Regions from separate parts of the Pseudomonas asgharzadehiana genome, predicted to be linked through region 3. Evidence: predicted binding sites of a transcription regulator. Region 3 holds the regulator's gene; each other region holds the start of a gene.
The links. Region 3 encodes sigma-54, which starts transcription at its own class of promoters, with help from an activator protein. Its sites were predicted from a motif close to ANTGGCATNNANNTTGCTNT; they were not measured.
Positions count from the first base shown of each region.

Region 1: the regulator sigma-54 is predicted to act here: its motif matches at 1,569-1,588, upstream of KSS96_RS21565 (circularly permuted type 2 ATP-grasp protein).
Region 2: the regulator sigma-54 is predicted to act here: its motif matches at 1,996-2,015, upstream of glnK (P-II family nitrogen regulator).

Region 1 is NZ_CP077079.1:4,781,367-4,784,639, forward strand. Features, by position in the region: gene KSS96_RS21560 (alpha-E domain-containing protein) at 1-122, opposite strand, end outside; gene KSS96_RS21565 (circularly permuted type 2 ATP-grasp protein) at 127-1,536, opposite strand; gene KSS96_RS21570 (ribonuclease E inhibitor RraB) at 1,937-2,278, opposite strand; gene KSS96_RS21575 (hypothetical protein) at 2,488-2,724, opposite strand; gene KSS96_RS21580 (START domain-containing protein) at 2,828-3,273, opposite strand, start outside.
Region 2 is NZ_CP077079.1:6,096,293-6,099,565, forward strand. Features, by position in the region: gene KSS96_RS27840 (ammonium transporter) at 77-1,414, opposite strand; gene glnK (P-II family nitrogen regulator) at 1,449-1,787, opposite strand; gene KSS96_RS27850 (accessory factor UbiK family protein) at 2,210-2,470, shown strand; gene KSS96_RS27855 (YifB family Mg chelatase-like AAA ATPase) at 2,623-3,273, shown strand, end outside.
Region 3 is NZ_CP077079.1:1,158,242-1,161,514, reverse strand. Features, by position in the region: gene lptB (LPS export ABC transporter ATP-binding protein) at 1-207, shown strand, start outside; gene KSS96_RS05220 (RNA polymerase factor sigma-54) at 406-1,899, shown strand; gene hpf (ribosome hibernation-promoting factor, HPF/YfiA family) at 1,975-2,280, shown strand; gene ptsN (PTS IIA-like nitrogen regulatory protein PtsN) at 2,291-2,755, shown strand; gene rapZ (RNase adapter RapZ) at 2,758-3,273, shown strand, end outside.

The sequences.
Region 1 (3,273 bases), 2.5 Mb from region 3:
CCGCGCCCGTCCTGGGGCATCAGCGACAACGAATAACTGACATCGAGCATGCGCGCGAGGTTTTCGGCGCGCTCAAGGTAGCGCGACATCCAATATAAATCCGAGGCAGTTCTGCTCAACATGGCATCAATCCTCCACCACCCAGGTGTCTTTGGTGCCGCCGCCCTGGGACGAGTTGACCACCAGCGAACCTTCGCGCAGCGCCACACGGGTCAAGCCGCCGGGGACTACACGGGTTTCCTTGCCGGACAACACAAACGGGCGCAGGTCGATGTGCCGTGGGGCGATACCGTTTTCGACAAAGGTCGGGCAGGTGGACAGGCATAGGGTCGGTTGAGCGATATAGGCGTGGGGCTTGGCCTTGATACGCGCACGGAAGGCTTCGATCTCGGCCGCGGTGGACGCGGGCCCCACCAGCATGCCGTAGCCGCCGGAGCCTTGGGTTTCCTTGACCACCAAGTCCGGCAGGTTGGCCAGCACGTGGGACAGTTCATCAGGTTTGCGGCACTGGAAGGTCGGCACGTTCTTCAGGATCGGTTCTTCATCCAGGTAAAAACGGATCATCTCGGTGACGAAGGGATACACCGACTTGTCATCCGCCACCCCGGTGCCGATGGCATTGGCCAGCACCACGTTGCCTGAACGATAGGCGGCGAGCAGGCCGGGTACGCCGAGCATGGAGTGCGGATTGAACGCCAGCGGGTCGAGAAACGCGTCGTCGAGGCGACGGTAGATCACGTCCACCGCCTTGGGGCCGTCGGTGGTGCGCATAAATACGCGGTCATCACGTACGAACAAGTCAGCCCCTTCCACCAGTTCCACACCCATTTCCCGAGCGAGGAACGCATGCTCAAAAAAGGCGCTGTTGAACCGCCCCGGCGTCAGTACCACCACGCTGGGGTTATCCAGGGGGCTGGAGCTTTTCAGGGTATCGAGCAGCAGGTTGGGGTAATGGTCGATGGGCGCGATGCGCTGGGCCGCGAACAGTTCGGGGAACAGGCGCATCATCATCTTGCGGTCTTCGAGCATGTAGCTGACACCGCTGGGTGTACGCAGGTTGTCCTCCAGCACGTAGTAAGTGCCATCGCCATCACGTACGAGATCGACCCCGGAGATGTGGGAATACAGATCACGGTGCAGATCCAGCCCCTGCATCGCCAATTGATATTGCTCGTTGGCCAGCACCTGTTCGGCGGGAATGATGCCGGCCTTGATGATGCGTTGCTCGTGGTACAGGTCGGCCAGAAACATGTTCAGCGCCTTGACCCGCTGGATGCAACCGCGCTCGACCACCCGCCATTCACTGGCCGGAATACTGCGCGGGATGGTGTCGAAGGGGATCAGGCGCTCGGTGCCTTGCTCGTCCCCGTACAGGGTGAAGGTGATCCCGGCGCGGTGAAACAGCAAATCGGCTTCGCGGCGACGCTGGGCCAAGAGTTCTGCCGGGGTGTCGGCCAACCAGCGGGCGAATTCGCGGTAGTGCGGGCGCACCTGCCCCGCCCCATCGTACATCTCATCGTAATAAGTGCGGATCATGCCGTACTCCTTGTCACTCGGACGCAAGAACCATCGCAAGGCCCGTGCCATCGGCATAAACACTTAAAAATCAGTGTGTTGAATTAATCCAGGCACCTTGTCGCACCTTCCTGGTGCACAGAATGCCCGGCGTGTTGTCCTGCGCTTCATCGCAATGCAGGCTTTGACTATCAACAGCATAGCCAGAGTTGATTTCACTGCCCGGCCAAGCCTGCGGATAATCGCGCCATCTGCTGAATAACCTTTGGCGCTCCGCTCTTCCCTTTAGGCCACCCTCGTTGGGTGGCTTTTTTTTAGGGTTCAAAAAGTACGGTAGGCGTCGCGCGGCGTTTCAGGTCATACAAACAAAATCGGCCGACCCTGAGGTCAGCCGATACACGGCGTTGCGCGTGACAACCCACTACATGGGTAACGGGCGAACCGGGTGCTTGACGCCCCACCCTTCTATGATGCCGCCAAGGGGCTCCACCACTGCTTCAAAGTCCTGCTCGAAGTCTCCTATGCCGTCGTAGGTTGCAAACATGACCTTGCTTAGCTCCAGGTACCAGGCGCCATCGTCGCGCGCACTGACCTGGGCGTTCAGCGACTCGCCGCGAAACTCACCCGCCGCCCTGCGCGCCCGTTCCTCATCCGGGAAAATGGCGTAGAACTCGATGGGGTGGAAACGTGAAAAATCGAAGCCGCCTTCTTTCATGCGGCGCAGAACGTGGGTACTGATGTCTTCTTGATAGGCTGTGCTCATGAAACGTCCTCCTCAAACCGATGGATAGACTTTCCGTGCTTCCCGAAGCCCGCACCTACCGGCGCGGGAACGGCCATGACATCACCGCTGGAAAACAAGCATGTAGCTGACAAGACCAGACCTTAGCGATTCATTCGCTGATCTCGCTTGCAGAGTAGCGCGAAGCTATCACCTCCACCAGAGGGGCTTGATAGGCGTAAAGGGAATATTCAGGCTGAGGGAGAAATGTCGAGGATCTGGATACTGTTCTGGTCTTTGAGAATCTTGACCGTCGGCTCGGATTGGCGACCTTCGAGGTCGTTGAGGTCGAGTTCAGCGGCGACGGGCACCAGCTTGTTGCGAATCATGTGCGCAGCGTCTTCGAGGCTGGGCTTTTGTTCGCAGGTGAACTGCTCCACGGACTGCTCGCCGTGATCATCAACGAAGGTAATTTGCCACGTTTGCATCGGTGCCTCCTCGATAAAGCCCGCGTATGGGCTCACAGGTATCTGGACCTTGAGGGCGCGCTAAACGTTCCGCTCAAGGCCTGAGGCACCGGATCAACCGCGCTTATTTTTCAGCGTGGTCTTTCAAGGCTTTCAACGTGTTGAACGGGGCATCCACCACGAATTTGTTCGCCAGCCACGACGGCACGCTGCCGCCTGGCTCGGTGTGGACCTGGTAAGTCACTTCGGTCTGGTTGTCGCCTTTGGGCACCAGCTTCCAGAAACCCTCGACCTGGGCGACACGCACATAACCTTTTTCGTCCGGCTTGTAGGTCGGCACGCCCTCAAGCTTGCGGGTTACGCTGCCATCGGCGTTTTTGATGGTGGTGACATGAATATAGGAATCACGATCGGTCACCGGGAATGGGGCGTTGAACTGCGTGTAGGTCCAGGCCTCGTCGCCTTTTTTATCTACCAGCTTCTGGGATTTGCATTCGTGGATCCAGGAACAGGCACCGGCGACATCTTCTTGCAGCGCAACGATCTTGGCCACGGGCGCCTTGATCACGG
Region 2 (3,273 bases), 1.2 Mb from region 3:
CCGGCACAGCTTGTTATGACTGACAAACGCCAGACAAAAAAATGCCCGGCAAGCCGGGCATCTTTTTTTCGCGTACTTACAAGTTGTAGCCGCGTTCGTTGTGTTGCGCCAGGTCGAGGCCAACAGCCTCCTCCTCTTCGCTGACACGCAGGCCCATGACCATGTCCAGCACCTTCAGGATGATGTAGGTGACGATGGCCGTGTAGATCACGGTGAAACCGACGCCTTTGCACTGGATCCAGACTTGAGCCGCGATATCAGTCACGGTGCCGAAACCGCCCAGAGAAGGGGCTGCGAATACACCGGTAAGGATCGCGCCGAGAATACCGCCAATGCCGTGTACGCCGAAGGCATCCAGGGAATCGTCGTAGCCCAGCTTGCGCTTGAGAGTAGTGGCACAGAAGAAGCACACCACACCCGCCGCCAGGCCGATGATCAGTGCGCCCATCGGGCCCACGGTGCCGGCGGCCGGCGTGATCGCGACCAGGCCAGCCACCACACCCGAGGCGATGCCCAGTGCGCTTGGCTTACCGTGAGTGATCCACTCGGCGAACATCCAGCCCAGCGCCGCAGCGGCAGTTGCAATCTGAGTCACCAGCATCGCCATGCCCGCAGTGCCGTTGGCCGCCACAGCCGAGCCGGCGTTGAAGCCGAACCAGCCGATCCACAGCATGGCCGCACCGATCAGGGTGTAACCGAGGTTGTGCGGGGCCATCGGTGTGGTCGGGAAGCCCTTGCGCTTGCCGAGTACCAGGCAAGCTACCAGGCCGGCCACACCGGCGTTGATGTGCACCACGGTGCCGCCGGCGAAGTCCAGCACGCCCCAGTCCCACATCAGGCCACCGTTGCCGCTCCAGACCATGTGCGCGATCGGCGCATAGACCAGCGTGAACCAGATGCCCATGAAAATCAGCATTGCGGAAAACTTCATACGCTCAGCGAACGCACCGACGATCAGCGCCGGGGTGATGATGGCGAAGGTCATCTGGAAAGTGATGAACACCGCTTCCGGGAACAGCGCCGCAGGCCCGGTGATGCTGGCCGGAGTGACACCCGCCAGGAACGCCTTGCCCATGCCGCCGAAGAAGGAATTGAAGTTGACTACGCCCTGCTCCATACCGGTGGTATCGAACGCGATGCTGTAACCGTAGATGACCCACAGGATGCTGATCAGGCCAGTGATGGCGAAGCACTGCATCATCACCGACAGAATATTCTTGGAGCGGACCATGCCGCCGTAAAACAGCGCCAGGCCCGGGATGGTCATGAACAGCACCAGTGCGGTGGCGGTCAGCATCCAGGCGGTGTCGCCGGAGTTGAGGACTGGAGCAGCCACTTCGTCTGCCGCCATGGCCAGGCTTGGCATTACGATGGACAACAGGGCTCCGAGCCCTGCGAATTTACGCAGAGTCATATTGTTTTCTCCTGGGGCGTTGGGGTTTGGCGGCTTAGATTGCGTCGGTATCGGTTTCGCCGGTACGGATGCGAATCGCCTGTTCCAGATTGACCACGAAGATCTTGCCGTCACCGATCTTGCCGGTGTTGGCGGCCTTGGTTATCGCCTCGATAACCCGGTCAAGATCCTTGTCGTCAATAGCGACATCGATCTTCACCTTCGGCAGGAAATCGACTACGTATTCCGCGCCGCGATACAGCTCGGTGTGACCCTTCTGCCGACCGAAGCCCTTGACCTCAGTAACGGTAATGCCCTGCACGCCGATCTCGGACAGTGACTCGCGTACATCGTCCAACTTGAACGGCTTGATGATGGCAGTGACTAGCTTCATGAAAACTCTCTCCCGAATTGGTGGACTTGCCCCAGGAAAACAAACCCGTCTCAAGTCTAAGCGCAGTGCCTGGCTTTGTAACGCATCGTCGCAAGGGCAGTTGCCATTGCGACGCCAGCTAACCACTGGTGACGAAACCTGTACCCCTGATCCGTCGGCGCACTGCATTCGTCACAGCGACTGCATCAGTGCATGGGTCATGATCGTCTAAGCAGAAACCTTGCCAGCTCCGTAAAAACCACTGAAATCAGTCCATTGCCCACTTAAGCCCACCCGCAGGGCTGTCTGGCGGCCGCAATGCGCACGAAAACAGTGCGCCGCCGTCCGGCGCGATGCGCGAAAAGCGTGCGCCGCAGGCCGTGAAAAAGACTATAGACGCTGCGTGATACACTGCCCGCCAACAGTTTTCCGGAATATTTCCCATGCTCGCGCCCAAAGACCTCCTCGACGCCCTGAGCGGCCATGCCTCTCGCCTGTTCAGCGGCGAAACCCCGCTGCCCCGCAATGAAATCGAAAGCCAGTTCAAGGCCTTGCTGCAAAGTGGCTTCAGCAAGCTCGACCTGGTAAGCCGAGAAGAGTTTGATAGCCAAATGGTGGTGCTGGCCCGCACGCGTGCGCGGCTGGAGAGCCTGGAAGCGAAAGTCGCGGAGTTGGAAGCGCGGTTAACACCACCCGCTGAATAAACGCAGCCCGTGTGGAAGGGGGCTGGCTCCCTCCACACGCGCGTCACCTTTTTCTCTGGATACGTTCTGTAAAACCTCCGCGCTTCGCTCTTCCCCACCTCGTCTACCCTTGAAAAACCGCAGGAAGCGGCCCCCCATTTCAAGGAACGAGCATGTCCCTCGCCATTGTCCACAGCCGCGCCCAGGTCGGCGTCGAAGCCCCCGCCGTCACCGTAGAAGTGCACATGGCCAATGGCTTGCCTTCCCTGACCCTGGTGGGCCTGCCCGAAACCGCCGTCAAGGAAAGCAAGGACCGCGTGCGCAGCGCCATCCTCAACAGTGCCCTGCAATATCCCTCGCGCCGCATCACCCTCAACCTCGCGCCCGCCGACCTGCCCAAGGACGGCGGGCGCTTTGATTTGGCCATCGCCTTGGGGATTCTGGCGGCCAGCGTGCAGGTACCGGCGTTGATGCTCGATGAGGTCGAATGCCTGGGCGAATTGGCGCTGTCCGGTGAAGTGCGCGCGGTCAAAGGTGTGTTGCCAGCCGCATTGGCGGCGCGCAAGGCCGGGCGCACCGTGATAGTGCCGCGGGCGAATGCCGAGGAGGCCTGCCTGGCTTGCGGGTTGAAGGTGATAGCGGTGGATCACCTCCTGCAGGTGGTAGCGCACTTGAATGGGCAGGTGCCGATTGAGCCCTACAAATCCGATGGCTTGCTGTACCTGAACAAGCCCTACCCAGACTTGAGCGAAGTGCAGGGCCAGCTCGCCGCCAAGCGTGCATTGCTGATCGCAGCGGCGGGTGCGCATAACCTGCTGTTCAGC
Region 3 (3,273 bases):
GGCGACATCAAGCAGATCATCCATCACCTCAAGGCCAAGGGTATCGGCGTATTGATCACCGACCACAACGTGCGTGAAACCCTCGATATCTGCGAAACCGCGTATATCGTCAACGATGGCCAGTTGATCGCCGAAGGCGATTCCGCGACCATCCTGGCCAACGAACTGGTCAAGGAAGTGTACCTGGGTCACGAGTTCCGCCTGTAAAACCACCTGTATGAACAGGGGGTGGCAGGTCGTTTGTCCGAAGCGCGCGTACCAAAGAAAAACCTACGGTTTTTTTATTGTTACCGCGCTCTAGGCAAAGCCCTCGATATCAGGCATATAATTTGCTTATGTTTGGCGCTCACGCGCCCTGTCGTGGATGGCGCATTGCGCCGGCGAATAAGGTGTTAAGCCCCTGCCATGAAACCATCGCTAGTCCTGAGAATGGGCCAGCAGCTGACGATGACACCGCAGCTGCAACAGGCCATCCGCCTGCTCCAATTGTCGACCCTGGACCTGCAACAGGAAATCCAGGAGGCCCTGGAGTCCAATCCGATGCTCGAACGCCAGGAAGAAGGCGACGACTTCGATAATGCAGACCCGCTGGCCGACAACATCGAGCAAAAAACCAATTCCGACGTGCAGGAACCCTCCTACCAGGAAACCGCCCCAACGGTGGATAACCTTGAGGAAGGCGACTGGAACGAACGCATTCCCAACGAACTCCCGGTGGATACCGCCTGGGAAGACGTCTACCAGACCAGCGCGAGCAGCCTGCCCAGCAACGATGATGACGAGTGGGACTTCACCACCCGCACCTCCGCCGGCGAAAGCCTGCAGAGCCATCTGTTGTGGCAACTGAACCTCGCACCGATGTCCGACACCGATCGCCTGATCGCCGTCACGCTGATCGATTGCATCAACAACCAGGGTTATCTGGACGAGACGCTCGAGGAGATTCTGGAGGCCTTCGACCCTGAACTGGACATTGAGCTGGACGAAATCGAAGCCGTCCTGCACCGCATCCAGCAGTTCGAGCCTGCGGGCATTGGCGCCCGCTCCCTGAGCGAATGCCTGTTGCTGCAACTGCGCCAGCTGCCCGCCAAGACACCTTGGCTGGCTGAAGCCCAGCGCCTGGTCACCGATTACATCGACCTGCTGGGCAGCCGCGACTACAGCCAGTTGATGCGCCGCATGAAGCTCAAGGAAGATGACCTGCGCCAGGTTATCGAACTGGTGCAAAGCCTCAACCCGCGCCCGGGCTCGCAGATCGAGTCCAGCGAAGCCGAATATGTGGTCCCTGACGTGATTGTGCGCAAGGACAACGAACGCTGGCTGGTGGAATTGAACCAGGAGTCGGTGCCACGCCTGCGGGTCAACCCGCAATATGCCGGTTTTGTGCGCCGCGCCGACACCAGCGCCGACAACACCTTCATGCGCAACCAGTTGCAGGAAGCCCGCTGGTTCATCAAGAGCCTGCAGAGCCGTAACGAAACCCTGATGAAAGTTGCCACCCAGATCGTCGAGCATCAGCGCGGCTTCCTGGAATACGGCGACGAGGCGATGAAGCCTCTGGTGCTGCATGACATCGCCGAGGCGGTAGGCATGCACGAATCAACGATTTCACGGGTGACGACGCAAAAATTCATGCATACCCCACGGGGTATATATGAGCTCAAATACTTTTTCTCCAGCCATGTCAGCACCTCCGAAGGCGGCGAATGCTCGTCCACGGCGATCCGCGCGATCATCAAAAAACTGGTTGCCGCGGAAAATCAGAAAAAGCCGTTGAGTGACAGCAAGATCGCTGGTTTACTGGAGGCACAAGGCATTCAGGTCGCCCGTCGAACCGTCGCCAAGTACCGCGAGTCCCTTGGGATCGCGCCTTCCAGCGAGCGTAAGCGTTTGATGTGACGGGCGGGCCACAGCGTTCCAGTGGCAGGCGTCTTTGCCTGCCGCTTTATGCACTGGCAACGAAGGAGAAGCTGTATGCAAGTCAACATCAGTGGACACCAGCTGGAAGTCACCAAGCCCCTGCGTGAGTACACCGAGAGCAAGCTGAACAAGCTTGCGGGGCATTTTGACAAGATCACCAACGTGCAGGTCATCATGGAGGTCGATAAGCTCAAGCAGAAAATCGAGGCCACCCTGCACGTACCGAATGCCAAGCTCGTCGCCAATGCTGAGCATGAGGACATGTACGCGGCGATTGACTCGCTCTACGACAAGCTGGACCGCCAACTCATAAAGCATAAGGAAAAGAATCTGCACCTGATGCAAGGTACAGGTCGTTAACTCTCCCCCCATGATCCGACTTGAAACCATCCTGACCCCCGGCCGTTCCCTCGTGAACGTGCCGGGCGGCAGCAAGAAAAAAGCCCTTGAACAAATTGCCAACCTGATCGCCCGCGAAGTGCCGGATCTGGAGATGCAAGTTGTCTTCGAGGCACTGGTTGCCCGTGAAAAACTCGGTTCCACCGGTTTTGGCAACGGCATCGCCATTCCTCACTGCCGCCTCAAAGGCTGTGACACCCCCGTGAGCGCCCTGCTGCATCTGGAAGCTCCGATCGATTTTGACGCCATCGACGGCGCCCCGGTTGACCTGCTATTTGTGCTGCTGGTCCCGGAAGCCGCCACCGATGCGCACCTGGAACTGCTCCGGCAGATCGCCAGCATGCTCGACCGCAAGGAGGTACGCGACAAACTGCGCAGTGCCAGCAGCAACGCGGCGCTGTATCAAGTTGTCCTGGATGAACAAAACGGGCAGTAATCATGCGTTTGATCATCGTCAGCGGCCGCTCAGGCTCGGGTAAAAGCACCGCCCTCAATGTTCTTGAGGACAGCGGCTTCTATTGCATCGACAACCTGCCCGCCGGCCTGCTGCCGGAACTGGCCGAACGGGCGCTTATCCACACCGAGTTGGCGCAACCCCTGGTGGCGGTTTCGATTGATGCCCGCAACTTGCCCAGCCATCTCTCGCGCTTCCCGGAACTGCTTGAGGAAGTGCGCGCCAAACATATTCATTGTGATGTGCTGTACCTGGACGCTGACGAAGAGACACTGCTCAAGCGCTTCTCCGAAACCCGTCGACGCCACCCCCTCAGCAGCCCCCACCGCTCCCTGGCCGAAGCCATCGAGGATGAAACCAAGCTGCTGGGGCCGATCATTGACCTGGCCGACCTCAAGATCAACACCACCAGCCTCAACCTGTATCAATTGCGTGACGCCATCAAGTTGCGCCTGCTCAACCAGCCCGAACCCGGTACGGCGTTTCTGGTCGAGTCATTT